Regions from separate parts of the Streptomyces sp. NPDC058145 genome, predicted to be linked through region 1. Evidence: riboswitches for the same ligand, from Rfam matches in the RefSeq annotation. Region 1 holds a riboswitch; the other holds the start of a gene.
What was found. A riboswitch is a leader RNA that binds a small molecule or an ion and turns the genes downstream of it on or off. The one in region 1 is predicted to bind glycine.

Region 1 (7,378 bases):
AGACGGTGCGCTGCTCGTCACCGTTGGCGCGGTGGTAGCCGCGCACGGCCAGCAGACCCGCCAGCTCGCCCTGCGAACCGGCGTTCGGCTGGAGCGAGACCTTGTCGTAGCCGGTGACCTCGGCGAGACGTTCCTCCAGCTCGCGGATGAGCGTGAGGTAGCCCTCGGCCTGCTCGGCGGGCACGAAGGGGTGCAGCTGGCCGAACTCGGGCCAGGTGACCGGCTCCATCTCGGTGGTCGCGTTGAGCTTCATGGTGCAGGAGCCCAGCGGGATCATGCCGCGGTCGAGCGCGTAGTCCCGGTCGGCGAGCCGGCGCAGGTAGCGCAGCATCGCGGTCTCGGAGCGGTGCTCGTGGAAGACCGGGTGAGTGAGGTAGTCGTCGGTGCGCAGCAGGGCCTCGGGCAGGGCCTCGCCGGCCGCCGCGTCCAGCGCCTCGATGTCGCCCTCGACGCCGAAGGCGGTGAAGACGGCCGCCACCTGAGCCCGGTTGGTGGTCTCGTCACAGGCCAGGGAGAGGAGGTCGGCATCGACGAGACGCAGGTTGACGCCGTTGTCCCGGGCGGCGGCCGCGACCTCGGCGGCCCTGCCGGGCACGCGCGCGGTGAGGGTGTCGAAGTAGGCGCCGTGCACGATCTCGACGCCGCCCGCCTTCAGTCCCTCGGCGAGGATCGTGGCGTAACGGTGGGTGCGGCGGGCGATGGTCCGCAGTCCCTCGGGGCCGTGGTAGACGGCGTACATGCCGGCCATCACGGCGAGCAGCACCTGGGCGGTGCAGATGTTGCTGGTCGCCTTCTCGCGGCGGATGTGCTGCTCACGGGTCTGCAGCGCCAGGCGGTAGGCCTTGTGCCCGTCGGCGTCGACGGACACGCCGACGAGACGGCCGGGCAGGCTGCGCGCGAACTTCTCGTGCACCGCCATGTAGCCCGCGTGCGGCCCGCCGAAGCCCATCGGCACGCCGAAGCGCTGGGTCGTGCCGACGGCGATGTCCGCGCCCAGCTCGCCCGGCGAGGTCAGCAGGGTGAGCGCGAGCAGGTCGGCGGCGACGGTGACGAGGGCGCCCAGCTCGTGCGCCTGGTCGATGACCGGCTTGATGTCGCGGACGGCACCCGAGGCGCCCGGGTACTGGACCAGCACGCCGTTGATCTCGCGCTCGGCGATCTCCGCCGGGATGCCGTCGGAGAGGTCGGCGACGACGACCTCGACGCCGGTCGGTTCGGCGCGCGTCTCGATGACGGCGACGGTCTGCGGCAGGGCGTCCGCGTCGACCAGGAACAGGCCCTTCTTGTTCCTGCCCATGCGCCGGGACAGCGCCATGGCCTCGGCGGCGGCCGTGCCCTCGTCGAGGAGGGAGGCGCCGGACGTCGGCAGCCCGGTCAGCTCGGCGACCATGGTCTGGAAGTTCAGCAGGGCCTCGAGCCGGCCCTGGGAGATCTCCGGCTGGTACGGCGTGTAGGCCGTGTACCAGGCCGGGTTCTCCATGACGTTGCGCAGCACGACCGGCGGGGTGAAGGTGCCGTAGTAGCCAAGGCCGATCATGGAGCCGAGGACCTGGTTGCGGTCGGCGAGCGAGCGCAGCTCGGCGAGCACCTCGGCCTCGGTGCGGGCACCCGGCAGGTCCAGGGCGTCGGCGTTCTTGATCACATCCGGGACCGCGGCGGCGGTGAGCTCGTCGAGCGAGCCGTAGCCGACGTGCGCGAGCATCTTGGCCCGCGCCTCCTGGTCGGGCCCGATGTGGCGCTGCTCGAAGGGGATGCCCGCTTCGAGCTCGGAGAGCGGGGTGCGATAGGCGGTCATTGCGGAGGCCTCCTGGTCTGACACGACCTTCGAGGGGCACCCCGGTACGGATACCCCGACGGCCTCCCCCTCTGTCATCTCGACCTGAGAGCTTCACCGGCGGCCCGAGGGCGCCGGCTTTCACCGTCGGTGAGGGCGGACGCCGTCGACATCCGCCCTGCTTTCCAGAGTGACCTCGTCCGTGCGGTACGTGAGCCTGAGAGATTCCGGGGAGGATTTGCTCCTTCGGCGCCTCCGAGGTGGTCGGAGGACTCTCCCGCACGGGGTCAGCAGCCGCTGTCAGCCTACCAGCGAGGTCAACGCCCGGGCCTTCGAGTGGCCGCCTCCCTGATTGTGCTCTTTCGTAGTGCTTACGGATGAGTTGCGACCAGTGGAGGGAGAGGGACCGTGCAGACCGACATCGATCCGCGCAACCTGATCGGCCGCAAGGCGTTCGACCGCACCGGCACCAAGATCGGCACCATCGACGAGGTGTACCTCGACGACGCCACGGGTGTGCCGGAGTGGGCCGCCATACGCACCGGTCTGTTCTCCCGGGACGCCTTCGTCCCCCTTGAGCCCAGCGAGATCGTCGAGGGCGCCCTGCAGGTTCCCTTCGACCGTGCGCTCATCAAGGACGCACCCGACTTCGGCGTGGGCCGCCACCTCTCCCCCGAACAGGAACTCCAGCTCTACCACCACTACGGGCTGGACGTGGCGGCGCCCTCCCCGCTGGCGGACCACGACTTCGGCAAGCTGGCGGGCACCGAGGAGCCCTGAGCCCGCACCGCGGGGCGCGGAGAACCGCGCGCGACCACGACGAAGCCCGCATCCGGCGGACCACGGGCACCCGCTACGGATCGGCGTCGACAGCACCCGACAGGCGCGGCGGCGGACCGGCGTCCGGCACCCGCGGCAGCGGATCCCTGCCCAGTACCAGCGGCAGCGGATCCGCCGGCTCCAGCGCGGGATCCTCCACGCCGAACGTCCGCACCCGCCCCGGCTCCGACTGAGGCGTCTCGAAGCGCACCGTCACCCGGCCCAGGCCACTGCCCTGCACCCAGCCGTGGCCCCACGCGGCGTGCCGCACGTCCTGCCCGGCACGCCACTGCCGCTCGACGGGCTCCGGCCGCTCCCGCACCCTCTCGGCCACGGGCTCCTCCGGCGCCTGCGCCGCCCGCGAGGGCTGCGCCGCCTGGGCGAACAGGTCCTCCTGGGTGTAGTCGGCGAGCCCGGTGACACCCACACCGAGCAGCCGCACCCCGCCCGTGGTGTCCACGGGGTCCAGCAGCCGCTCGGCCGCCTCCCGGATCACCGCGGGGTCGTCCGTGGGCCCTCTGAGCGTCTCGGACCGGGTCAGCGTCGAGAAGTCGTACCGGCGGACCTTCAGCACGATGGTCCGCCCCGACAGCCCGGCCTCGCGCAGTCGCCGCACGCACCGGTCGGCGAGCCGCCGCACCTCGATACCGACCCGCAGCCGGTCGTGGATGTCCACGTCGTAGGTGTCCTCGACGGAAACCGACTTGGTCTCCCGCTCGGCGACCACGGGCCGGTCGTCGCGCGCCAGCGCCATCGCGTACAACGCGTGCCCGTGCGCCTTGCCGAGCAGCCGCACGAGTTCGTCCTCGCCGGCCTCGGCCAGCTCCTCGACCGTGGTGATCCCGGCCCGCCGCAGATGGTCCCCGGTCGCCGGCCCCACCCCGGGCAGGGTCCGCACCGGCATCGGCCCGAGCAGCGCCCGCTCGGTGCCGGGTTCCACGAGGACGAGTCCGTCCGGTTTGGCCTCCTCCGAGGCGATCTTCGCGAGCATCTTGGAGGCGGCGAGCCCCACCGACCCCGTGAGCCCGGTGACCGCCCGTATCTCGGTGCGCAGCCTCGTCCCCACGCGGCGCGCCGAGTCCGCGTCCCAGGCCGCCTCCCGGACCTCGAGGTCGACGAACGCCTCGTCCAGGCTCAGCGGCTCCACCAGCGGCGACAGCTCCCGCAGCAGCGCCATCACCTGCTCGCTCACAGACCGGTAGAGACTGAAGCGCGGCACCAGGTACGCGGCGTTGGGTGCCAGCCGGCGCGCCTGGGCCATCGGCATCGCCGAGTGCACCCCGAACACCCGCGCCTCGTAGGACGCGGTGGCCACCACGCCGCGCGGTCCGAGTCCGCCCACGATCACGGCCTTGCCCCGCAGGCTCGGCTTGGATGCCTGCTCCACCGAGGCGTAGAAGGCATCCATGTCGAGATGCAGGATCGTGGGCGCGTTTCTCACATCTCCGATGCTGCACCACACCACTGACAACGCGGGCGCACGGCCCGTGGGGCTCGGTGGGCCGTACTCAGACGGCCCGGTTGCGCCGCCGCGCCAGCTCGTCCGCCGGGTTGTGCCCGACCAGGGTCTCCCCCGTGTCGACACGCTCGCCGTGCAGCTGGGAGAGCGCGCTCTCCACGTCCCGCCAGACCACGCCGACCGCGATCCCGAAGATGCCCTGGCCGCCCTGGAGCAGGGCGTGCACTTCGTCCGGCGAGGTGCACTCGTACACCGTGGCGCCGTCGCTCATGAGGGTCATGCGCCCCAGGTCCTGGAAACCGCGTTCTCGGAGGTGCTGCACGGCCGTGCGGATGTTCTGCAGCGAGACCCCGGTGTCCAGGAACCGCTTGACGATCTTGAGGACGACCACGTCCCGGAAGCTGTAGAGGCGCTGGGTGCCCGACCCGTAGGCGGGCCGAACGCTCGGCTCCACCAGGCCGGTGCGGGCCCAGTAGTCCAGTTGCCGGTAGGTGATGCCGGCGGCCGCGCAGGCCGTGGGCCCCCGGTAGCCGATCTCCTCGGACGCCATGGACGCCACCCCTTCGCCGTTCGGCACCGCCGTCGGCCGCTGTGGGGCGTGGTCGACCGCGCCGCCGGGATATGCGTACTGCCCGCTGGAACGCGGCTGGGAACCCGGGGGAGGGTACGGACCGCTCTCCCCGAAACCGCGTCCGGGGGCACCCCCAGCCGTACCGTCGCCGCTCGTTCTCACGCCGACCTCCGTCCTTGAACTGCCTTCTCGACGGTAGGCAGTCACCAGGGGTGCGTCAACGATCGCCACACTCGCCACGCCGGGTGATAATCACCCTAAGAGTGGTTTCTCGTGCCCCACCGCGGGGAAAGGCTAGCCGAATGCTCTCGCGGAGGGCCGCGTGACGCTCTGGATGGCCGGTGGCAATTGCCACGACGCCGGGAAGCGGCCCGCAGGTCACCGCCTCCGGGTCGCCGAGCCGCTGCACCTCACTGGCTGCTGGTGCCGAAGTCCTCCGGCGAGATCTGGTCGAGGAACTCGCGGAACTTCTCCACCTCGTCCTCCTGCTCGTCCGGGATCGCGATGCCCGCGTCGTCCAGCACCGTGTCGCTGCCGTAGATCGGCGTCCCGGTACGCAGGGCCAGCGCTATGGCGTCGGAGGGACGGGCGCTCACCTCGACCCCGCTGGCGAAGACCAGCTCCGCGTAGAAGACGCCCTCACGCAGATCCGTGATGCGTACTTCGGTCAGCTCCTGGCCGACGGCCTCCAGCACGTCCTTGAACAGGTCGTGGGTCAGCGGTCGCGCGGGGGCCATGCCCTGCTGGGCGAAAGCGATCGCCGTCGCCTCCCCCGGCCCGATCCAGATGGGGAGGTAGCGGTCGCCCCCCACTTCGCGCAGGAGCACGATCGGTTGGTTGGAGGGCATTTCGACCCGGACACCTACGACATCGAGCTCGTTCACACAGCAACCCTAGGCCGTGCTCGGGACCTTTGGGTAGTCGGGCCGGGAACAGGTGCCCGATCCGGCCGCCCGGGACATCCCGCCGTTCAGGGCAGACGCACGCCGAGAGCGGTCTGCACCAGCGCCGCGTGCAGCCGCATCGTGAGCGCCGCCAGCTCCTTCGCCCGGGCCTCGGCGTGAGCCCTGGTCTGGGGGTTGCGGTGGCGCTTCAGAGGGGCCACGACCTGGTCCACCAGGCCCGCCTCCCGGTCGGCGGCGGCCTTCATCGCCCGCAGATGGCGCGGCTCGATCCCGAACCGGCCCAGCTCGGCGACGAGCGAGGCCACGGTGACGGCCGCCGCGTCGTACACACCGTCCTCCAGCGGAGCGATGAGCCCGTACGACTGCCACTCCGCGAGGTCGTCCTCGCCGATGTCCGCCGCCGCCAGCAGCTCGGCCCGCCCGACCCGGGCGACCGTGGGCCGCTCGGACGGCTCAGGCGGCTCTTCCCCGGTGCGTTGGCGCCCCACCACCGGCAGTTGCACGGCCTCACCGCGCTCCATGGCGTCCAGGTGTTCGCGGATCACCTTGAGCGGCAGGTAGTGGTCCCGCTGCATCCTCAGGACGTGCGCGAGGCGGTCGACGTCCCCGGGGCTGAACTTGCGGTATCCCGACGGAGTCCGCCGCGGCTCGATGAGCCCCTCGGACTCCAGGAAGCGGATCTTGGAGATGGTGACTTCGGGGAACTCGTCACGCAGCGCGTTCAGCACCGTGCCGATGCTCATCAGTGCGTCCGTGGCGGCGGTACCGCCTCGGGCACCGCCGCTCGGTGTGTGCAGCATGGACCTTCCCTGGGTTCCCCCCGGACGGAGTCCAGGGGGTCAGATGCCCTGTCGGCTCGCGTAGAAGACCAGCCGGTACTTGCCGATCTGTACCTCGTCACCGTTCGACAGAGGCACCTGGTCGATCCGCTCACGGTTGACGTACGTGCCGTTCAGACTGCCCACGTCGGCCACCGTGAACGAGCCGTCCGGGGAGCGCCGGAACTCCACGTGCCGACGGGAGACCGTGACGTCGTCCAGGAAGATGTCGCTCTGCGGGTGCCGGCCGGCCGTGGTCAGGTCGCTGTCCAGCAGGAAGCGGCTGCCCGAGTTCGGTCCCCGGCGCACCACCAGCAGTGCCGAGCCCAACGGCAGCGCGTCGACCGCGGCCTGCGCCTCGGGCGAGAGCATCGGCACCTGCGTCTGCCCGGTCACCTCGGCGTCGTAGGCCTCGATGCCGGAGATGGAGATCGTGGACGTGGTCTCCGAGGCACGCTCCGGCGCCACACCGGGCCGCAGCGGCGCACCGCAGTTGGAGCAGAAGCGGGCGTTCTCCGCGTTGCGGTTACCGCACCTCGTACACACCAGGACGGACATGGACGGATCCTCCTGCCGCGGTTGCCCCGCGGGGGCGTTGGACGCATACGGGTCGGAGGCAAACCCTCCACCCGCACTTGAGGTTGACGGTTGCCCGAAACCTATGCCGCCGGACTGGGCAGGGTCAACAGACGCCGCGCCCTGGCCTCCGGAAATGTCACCGCCCGGACCAGCGACCTGGTCCCGGAACAGTGGGCGCCGGCCCTCTGCGTCAGGCTGTGCGCGATGACGAGCGGTCGCGTTGTCGCTGCCCTCTCGCGCGCTCTTGCCGAACAACTTCGCAAACAACTTCACGGGCGATTCCCCTTGACCGAAACAGACCCGCCCGTGGGGCAGGACGAACCCTGATTGCCTACACCGGTCGACCCGGACATCCTCACAACGTCCGTATCCACCAGACAGTTTCCACCACACGCCACTTCTTCGGTGCGCCGACCCCCCGCAACCTCATGCCCCTGCCGGATGCCCCCCATG
Region 2 (7,378 bases), on a different contig from region 1:
AGGGCGAGGGTCTGGCCGCGCACGATCCGGCCCAGGTAGGGCCAGTTGAAGAAGCCGATGACGAAGATGAGCACGCTCAGGTGGAGCGGGAGCCCGTTGAGGCCGAACGCGCCGCCCTGGAGCGTGGCGGAGATCGCGATGGCGAACAGCAGGAGGGGGAAGGCGAGGAAGGTGTCCATCAGGCGGCTGATGATGTTGTCCACCCGGCCGCCGTAGTAGCCCGCGATGACACCCATGATGGCGCCGATCACGTTGGACAGGATCGTGGCGCCGAAGGCGACCACCAGCGACACCCAGGAGCCCTCCAGGACGCGGGTGGCGATGTCCCGGCCGAACTTCGGGTCCACACCGAGCGGGTGGTCCATGCTCATGCCGCCCCAACTGCCCTTGGGCAGCGAGGTGTCGGGGGTGATCAGGTCCTGGTGGAAGGCGTTGGGGTCGAGTCCGAACAGGGCCTGCAGGGGGCGGGAGAGGATGGCCAGCGCGATGAGCAGGACGACGATGACGGCACCCGCCACGGCGACCTTGTCCCTCTTGAATCTCGACCAGGCGATCTGTCCAAGGGAACGACCCTCGATCCGCCCCTTACCGGCACCCTCGAGCACAGCTTCCGGCTGTGCCTCGGCTGCAGCTCCGGTGGTCTCGATCGGTGCGGTCACAGTGACCCGACCCCTCTCGCCGGTGGTGACCGGCCTGCGCCTGCCGCGGTTTGCGGCTTTGTCGACTTGCCTCGATCGCGAGGTTCGACCTCGCGTCTGAATCGCGAGTCTTCAGCTTCTTTGCGATCACCCGCCAGAGCTGACGGGGAAAGTATGCGCAACCGTGATGCAGTCCAGGGGATTCCGTTATCCGATCACGGGGTAACGCCCACCGGACGAGGGACACTTGGGGCATAGCGGCACTTCCGCCCTAATCGGGCGAATCACCGCTCTTCTACGCGCGGAGAAGTCCGTCTCGCACACGAATTCTCCACCACCGTCCAAGTGACGGACCACCCGGCCCGGTTGTTCAGTAGCCCCCGTGGACCGGCGGGTAGCCGTAACCGGGGGCCGGCGCCTGGGGCTGCGGCGAGCCCTGCGGCTGCGGCTGGGGAACGGCCGCGTGCGCGTCGCGGTCGTAGAACGGGCGGGCGTTGGCCCGCATCCACAGCGCGACCGGGTCGTATTCGTCGGTCATCGCGACCGTCGACACCGGCAGCCCCTCCGGCACCGCGCCGACGGACTGCTGCATCATCGCGCGCACCGAGTCGACGGCGGCGGGCGAGGTGTCGTACACGTCCAGGCCGATGGCGAGGTACGGCGCGCCGAGCGCGGGCTGCACCCAGGCGCGGCGCAGCGTGCGCAGGGCCGGGGTGCGGTGGGCGTTCTGCACGAGCAGGGCGTAGAACTGCGCGATGTCGATGCCGGGTTCCGACAGCCGCAGGGGGCCGGCGGGCTGGCGGTCCAGGCCGGTGGCGATGCGGCGCAGGTCCAGCCAGGGGATGCCGACGCCGCCGCCCGGGGCGTGTGGGTTGAGCCAGAGGCCGTAGTGGTCGGGGTAGAGGGTGCGGGCCACGTCGAGCCCGTCGACCACCTCGTAGGAGCGGTTCCAGCCACTCGCCGAGAGTTCCTGCGCGGAGGTCACACAGGGGGCGTAGCCGAAGCCGCCGACCTCCATGTTTCCGTACTGGGCGTCCGGGGAGCCGGCCTGGCCGTGCCACAGCAGCATCCAGATCTGGCCGGAGGAGGGGGTGGCGAGGGCGCGCAGCAGTGCCTCGTAGGCGTCGTAGCGGCCGGGGGTGACCTGGCGCAGCATGTGCTCGACGCTGCCGCTGTGGCTCGCGCTCACCTGTCGTACCGGCCCTTCTTCTATCAGTGCCCCGCGTTTGGGGACAGCTTAAGCGCCCGTTGGCCCGGGGCCCTGTGTTCGTGCGCGGGAGCGGGTGCGTGCGGGGTGATCGCGCCCCGCGGCGGAGCGCTGACCGGCACGGCCCCGCGCCCGTCAGGTCGGCCGTCCCCGAGCCCGCCGGTCAGTGGCCGTACTGGAAGAAGGGTCGGACGTTGGATTTGAGCCAGGTGGCTACCGGGTCGTCCGTGACGTCCAGGAGGACGAGGTTGACCTGCCATTTGACCGGGGCTCTGCCCAGGGCCCGGCCGAGGGCCTCCAGGGGAAGGGCCCGCAGGTCGTCCTCCCACTGGGAGAGTTCCACGCCCACGAACATCACCGGGTCGGCCGTCTCCACGGAGGCGAGGCAGCGGCGGGCTGTGACCACCACACCGGTGCCGGCGAACTCGGCGGAGGCGGCGGAGAGGAAGTCGACCGGGTCGTCCTGCCAGTCCGGCTCGAAGAGACGGACCCGGCCACCGGTGGCCGGGCCGTCCAGCGGGGTGTGGCCGGTGCGGCAGAGTTCGGCCACCGCCTCGGGCGGCAGCGGCAGGCCGACCACTCCGTCGGGGTTCACGAGGATGCCCGCCTGCGGGGGCAGACCCCGGGCGAACTCCACCGCCGGGGCGACCGTGTACGACATGTGGGAGCCGGCGGCCAGGCGGAGCTGTTCCTCGGAGCTGAAGACCGGGACGTACACCTGGCCCTCGATCTCCATCGTGGGCAGGTCCAGCGGGCCGCTGTGCGGGCCGCCGCCGTTGGGCAGCGGGATCCACAGCAGGCTGCGGCCCAGTACCTCGGCGATCCGGCCGCCCGCGCCGGGTATGCCGAGGGAGGCCGAGAGCACCTCCTCCAGTTCGTTGCCGGGCCAACCGCCGTGCGGGTGGGGGTGCGTCTGTGCCGGAAAGTCCGCGGGAAGGTCCGCCGCCGAGAAGTCCATCTGCCTGCCGCCTGCTGGGAACCACTGCTGTGGTCCGAAAGGCTAGCGGGTGGCCGTGACAACGCTCAGCCGGATCGGCCGGCGAAGCCGATGCGGCGCAGCACGTCCGCGGCGTCCCGGTCCAGCAGCACCGCCGAGCCGCAGCCGGCGGGCAGTTCTCCGCGCTCCACCGCGCGCAGCAGACGGGCCGCCGTCCGGCGGTGGCGGCGGAAGGCGTAGCGGGAGACACCGCGGCCGCGCTCGCGCTGGCCCGCGCGGGAGGTCTCCACGGTGACGTCGAGCAGGAGCAGGTGCAGGGTGCCGCCGCGGCGCCGGGCCGCGCGGGCCAGCCACCCGCGCACCCATGCCTGGGTACCGCAGTCGTGCACGACGACTCCCTCGCCGGTGCCGAGGGCGCGGCGCAGTCCGGCGTAGTGGGAGAGCCGGACCAGGGGGCGGTAGAGCGCGTAAGGGAGGAAGCGGGGCGCGCGGGCGTCCCAGCGGTCGCGGGTGTCCTGGGAGTCGACGCGGTGGCCGGGGACCGCGCGGTGCATCAGGGTGGACTTGCCGCTGCCGGGCAGCCCGGTGATCACCACCAGGTCGTGGGGTCCGAAGAGCAGGTCGTGCGGGCTGCGCCCGGCGCGCTCGCGCAGGTCGCGGACGACCGGGGCGGGACGCTCGGCGCAGCGCTCGCGGGCCGGGGCGGAGGGCGGCTTCGGCACCGCGAGACCGGTGGTGGCGGCGTAGGCAGTGGTCCTGTTCACCGTCATCGTCCTCCCCTTGTGGGCTCGGAGACCCTTTGCCCATTGAATGTAAAGAGAAGGTAATGCGTCGGTCCAGCGGTTGGGTGCGCGTACTGCCACAGCTCGGTTACAGATGCGGGCCCTGACGGGGCGGGGCGCGGCGTGCAATGATGTGCGCGCCAACTGCATACCGGCCGCTTGAATCCGCGCGGGAGAGTTCCCAGCCAGCTCCGCTGGGACGCCGAAGGAGCAAGTCCCTCCCTTGAATCTCTCAGGCCCCGTTACCGCGCGGGCGAGGCACATCTGAAAAGCGGGCCGCTGCGACAGTGGCTCCACCCAAGGTGCAAGCCGTGACCACTCCTCGCGAGGATCATGGCGAACCTCTCAGGTTCCGATGACAGATGGGGAGGAACGTTCCTCGCCTGTCATACCTGCACCCTGGGAGACGACCGACCGATGAGCAGTACCGAACCCACTGGACCGCGCCGTACCGCGCTCGATGCCCTGCATCGCTCGCTCGGTGCGACGATGACCGACTTCGCCGGCTGGGACATGCCGCTGCGTTACGGATCCGAGCGCGACGAGCATCTCGCGGTGCGGACCAAGGCCGGTCTCTTCGACCTCTCCCACATGGGCGAGATCACCGTGACCGGGCCGCAGGCGGCCGACCTGCTGAACTACGCCCTGGTGGGCAACATCGCCTCCGTCGGCGTCGGCCGAGCCCGCTACACCATGATCTGCCAGGCCGACGGCGGCATCCTGGACGACCTGATCGTCTACCGGCTGGCCGAACACGAGTACATGGTCGTCGCCAACGCCTCCAACGCCCAGGTGGTGCTGGACGCGCTGACCGAGCGTGCCGAGGGCTTCGACGCCGAGGTGCGCGACGACCGGGACGCCTACGCGCTGCTCGCGGTCCAGGGCCCCGAGTCCCCCGGCATCCTGAAGTCGCTGACCGACGCCGACCTGGACGGCCTGAAGTACTACGCGGGCCTGCCCGGCACCGTCGCCGGCGTGCCCGCCCTGATCGCGCGCACGGGCTACACCGGCGAGGACGGCTTCGAGCTGTTCGTGAAGCCGGAGCACGCGGTGGAGCTGTGGCAGGCGCTGACCAAGGCGGGCGAGGGCGCCGGCCTGGTGCCGTGCGGACTGTCCTGCCGGGACACCCTGCGCCTCGAGGCGGGCATGCCGCTGTACGGGCACGAGCTGACCACCTCCCTGACCCCCTTCGACGCCGGGCTCGGCCGGGTGGTGAAGTTCGAGAAGGAGGGCGACTTCGTGGGCCGCGAGGCGCTCACCGAGGCCGCCGCCCGTGCCGAGCAGAACCCGCCGCGCAAGCTCGTCGGCCTGGTCGCCGAGGGCCGCCGGGTGCCGCGCGCCGGGTTCGCCGTCGTCGCGGGCGGCACGGTGATCGGCGAGGTCACCTCCGGCGCCCCCTCCCCCACCCTGGGCAAGCCGATCGCGATGGCGTACGTCGACGCGGCGCACGCGGCGCCGGGCGCCGAGGGTGTCGGCGTGGACATCCGGGGCAGCCACGAGCCGTACGAGGTCGTGGCGCTCCCCTTCTACAAGCGCCAGAAGTAGACACTGAGCGCGGTCCGTCCACCGGGCATGACCCTGCGCACATCCCCGCTGCTCAGCAGCAGGCCCAGCAGTCCCCCATTCATCAGCACTCCCGCGCGTACAGGAGAATTCAGGCCATGAGCAACCCCCAGCAGCTGCGCTACAGCAAGGAGCACGAGTGGCTGTCGGCCGCCGAGGACGGCGTCTCGACGGTCGGCATCACCGAGTTCGCGGCCAACGCGCTCGGCGACGTGGTCTACGCCCAGCTCCCCGAGGTCGGTGCCACGGTGTCCGCGGGTGAGACCTGCGGCGAGCTGGAGTCGACCAAGTCGGTCTCGGACCTCTACTCGCCGGTCACCGGTGAGATCACCGAGGTCAACGAGGACGTCGTCAACGACCCGTCGCTGGTGAACTCGGCCCCCTTCGAGGGCGGCTGGCTGTTCAAGGTACGCGTCACCGAGGAGCCGGCCGACCTGCTCTCCGCCGACGAGTACACCGCCCAGAACGCCGGCTGAGGAGTCGTAGCCGTATGACTGTCCTGAACACGTCCCTGCACGAACTGGACCCGGAGATCGCCGCCGCGGTCGACGCCGAGCTGAACCGCCAGCAGTCGACGCTGGAGATGATCGCCTCGGAGAACTTCGCGCCGCTCGCGGTGATGGAGGCCCAGGGCTCGGTGCTGACCAACAAGTACGCGGAGGGCTACCCGGGCCGCCGCTACTACGGCGGCTGCGAGCACGTCGACGTCGCCGAGCAGATCGCGATCGACCGGATCAAGGAGCTGTTCGGCGCCGAGTACGCCAACGTCCAGCCCCACTCCGGCGCCTCCGCGAACCAGGCGGCGCTGTTCGCCCTCGCCCAGCCCGGGGACACCATCCTCGGCCTGGACCTGGCGCACGGCGGCCACCTCACGCACGGGATGCGGCTGAACTTCTCCGGCAAGCAGTTCAACGTGGTCGCCTACCACGTCGACGACGCCGGCCTGGTCGACATGGCCGAGGTCGAGCGGCTGGCCAAGGAGCACCGCCCGAAGGTGATCATCGCCGGCTGGTCGGCGTACCCGCGTCAGCTCGACTTCGCCGAGTTCCGCCGGATCGCCGACGAGGTCGAGGCGTACCTGTGGGTCGACATGGCGCACTTCGCGGGCCTGGTCGCGGCGGGTCTGCACCCGAACCCGGTCGAGTACGCGGACGTGGTCACCTCCACGACCCACAAGACCCTCGGCGGCCCGCGCGGCGGCGTCATCCTGGCGAAGAAGGCCTTCGCGAAGAAGCTGAACTCGTCCGTCTTCCCGGGCTTCCAGGGCGGTCCCCTGGAGCACGTGATCGCGGCCAAGGCGGTCTCCTTCAAGGTCGCCGCCTCGGAGGAGTTCAAGGAGCGCCAGCACCGTACGGTGGAGGGTGCCCGCATCCTCGCCGAGCGGCTGACCGCCGCCGACGCCCGCGAGGCCGGGGTCAACGTGCTGTCCGGCGGTACGGACGTGCACCTGATCCTGGTGGACCTGCGCGAGTCCGAGCTGGACGGGCAGCAGGCCGAGGACCGCCTCCACGAGGTCGGTATCACGGTCAACCGCAACGCCGTCCCGAACGACCCGCGTCCCCCGATGGTGACCTCGGGTCTGCGCATCGGTACGCCTGCCCTGGCGACCCGAGGCTTCACGGCCGAGGACTTCGCCGACGTCGCGGACGTGATCGCCGAGGCCCTGAAGGCGCCCGCCCCCTTCGAGGGCGCCGCCGTGGAGAGCCTGAAGGCCCGGGTGAAGGCCCTGGCCGACAAGCACCCGCTGTACCCGGGCCTGAACAAGTAAGTCCGTGTTTCACCGGGCACCGCGCACACTGGAACGTGTGCGCGGTGCCGCACCCGCACCACCCCGTCTTGAGGAGTTCCCGTGGCCATCTCGGTCTTCGACCTGTTCTCGATCGGCATCGGCCCGTCCAGCTCCCACACGGTCGGCCCGATGCGCGCGGCGCGCATGTTCGCCCGCAGACTGCGCAACGAGGACCTGCTGGGCTCCGTCGCCGCGGTGCGCTGCGAGCTGTACGGCTCGCTCGGCGCCACCGGCCACGGCCACGGCACCCCGAAGGCGGTGCTGCTCGGTCTGGAGGGCGCCTCGCCGCGCACGGTGGACGTGGAGTCGGCCGACGAGCGGGTGGAGGGGATCAGGCGGTCGGGCCGGATCTCGCTGCTCGGCGAGCACGAGATCGCGTTCTCCTACGACGACGACCTGGTCCTGCACCGCCGCAAGGCGCTGCCCTACCACGCCAACGGCATGACGGTGTGGGCGTACGAC

Region 2: it holds a riboswitch for glycine, as region 1 does, so the genes downstream of both, gcvT (glycine cleavage system aminomethyltransferase GcvT) here and gcvP (aminomethyl-transferring glycine dehydrogenase) in region 1, are expected to answer to the same signal.

The regions. Positions count from the first base shown of each region.
Region 1 is NZ_JBHVUH010000003.1:642,173-649,550, forward strand. Features, by position in the region: gene gcvP (aminomethyl-transferring glycine dehydrogenase) at 1-1,795, opposite strand, end outside; glycine riboswitch at 1,970-2,064, opposite strand; gene ACFVVO_RS09890 (PRC-barrel domain-containing protein) at 2,183-2,554, shown strand; partial or broken gene ACFVVO_RS09895 (DNA polymerase IV) at 2,476-4,034, opposite strand; gene ACFVVO_RS09900 (MerR family transcriptional regulator) at 4,102-4,785, opposite strand; gene ACFVVO_RS09905 (bifunctional nuclease family protein) at 5,034-5,507, opposite strand; gene ACFVVO_RS09910 (MerR family transcriptional regulator) at 5,594-6,328, opposite strand; gene ACFVVO_RS09915 (FHA domain-containing protein) at 6,368-7,198, opposite strand.
Region 2 is NZ_JBHVUH010000011.1:45,458-52,835, reverse strand. Features, by position in the region: gene ACFVVO_RS24825 (ABC transporter permease) at 1-659, opposite strand, end outside; gene ACFVVO_RS24820 (enhanced serine sensitivity protein SseB C-terminal domain-containing protein) at 1,009-1,794, opposite strand; gene ACFVVO_RS24815 (enhanced serine sensitivity protein SseB) at 2,009-2,803, opposite strand; gene ACFVVO_RS24810 (AAA family ATPase) at 2,869-3,546, opposite strand; glycine riboswitch at 3,725-3,822, shown strand; gene gcvT (glycine cleavage system aminomethyltransferase GcvT) at 3,982-5,109, shown strand; gene gcvH (glycine cleavage system protein GcvH) at 5,226-5,603, shown strand; gene glyA (serine hydroxymethyltransferase) at 5,618-6,895, shown strand; gene ACFVVO_RS24790 (L-serine ammonia-lyase) at 6,977-7,378, shown strand, end outside.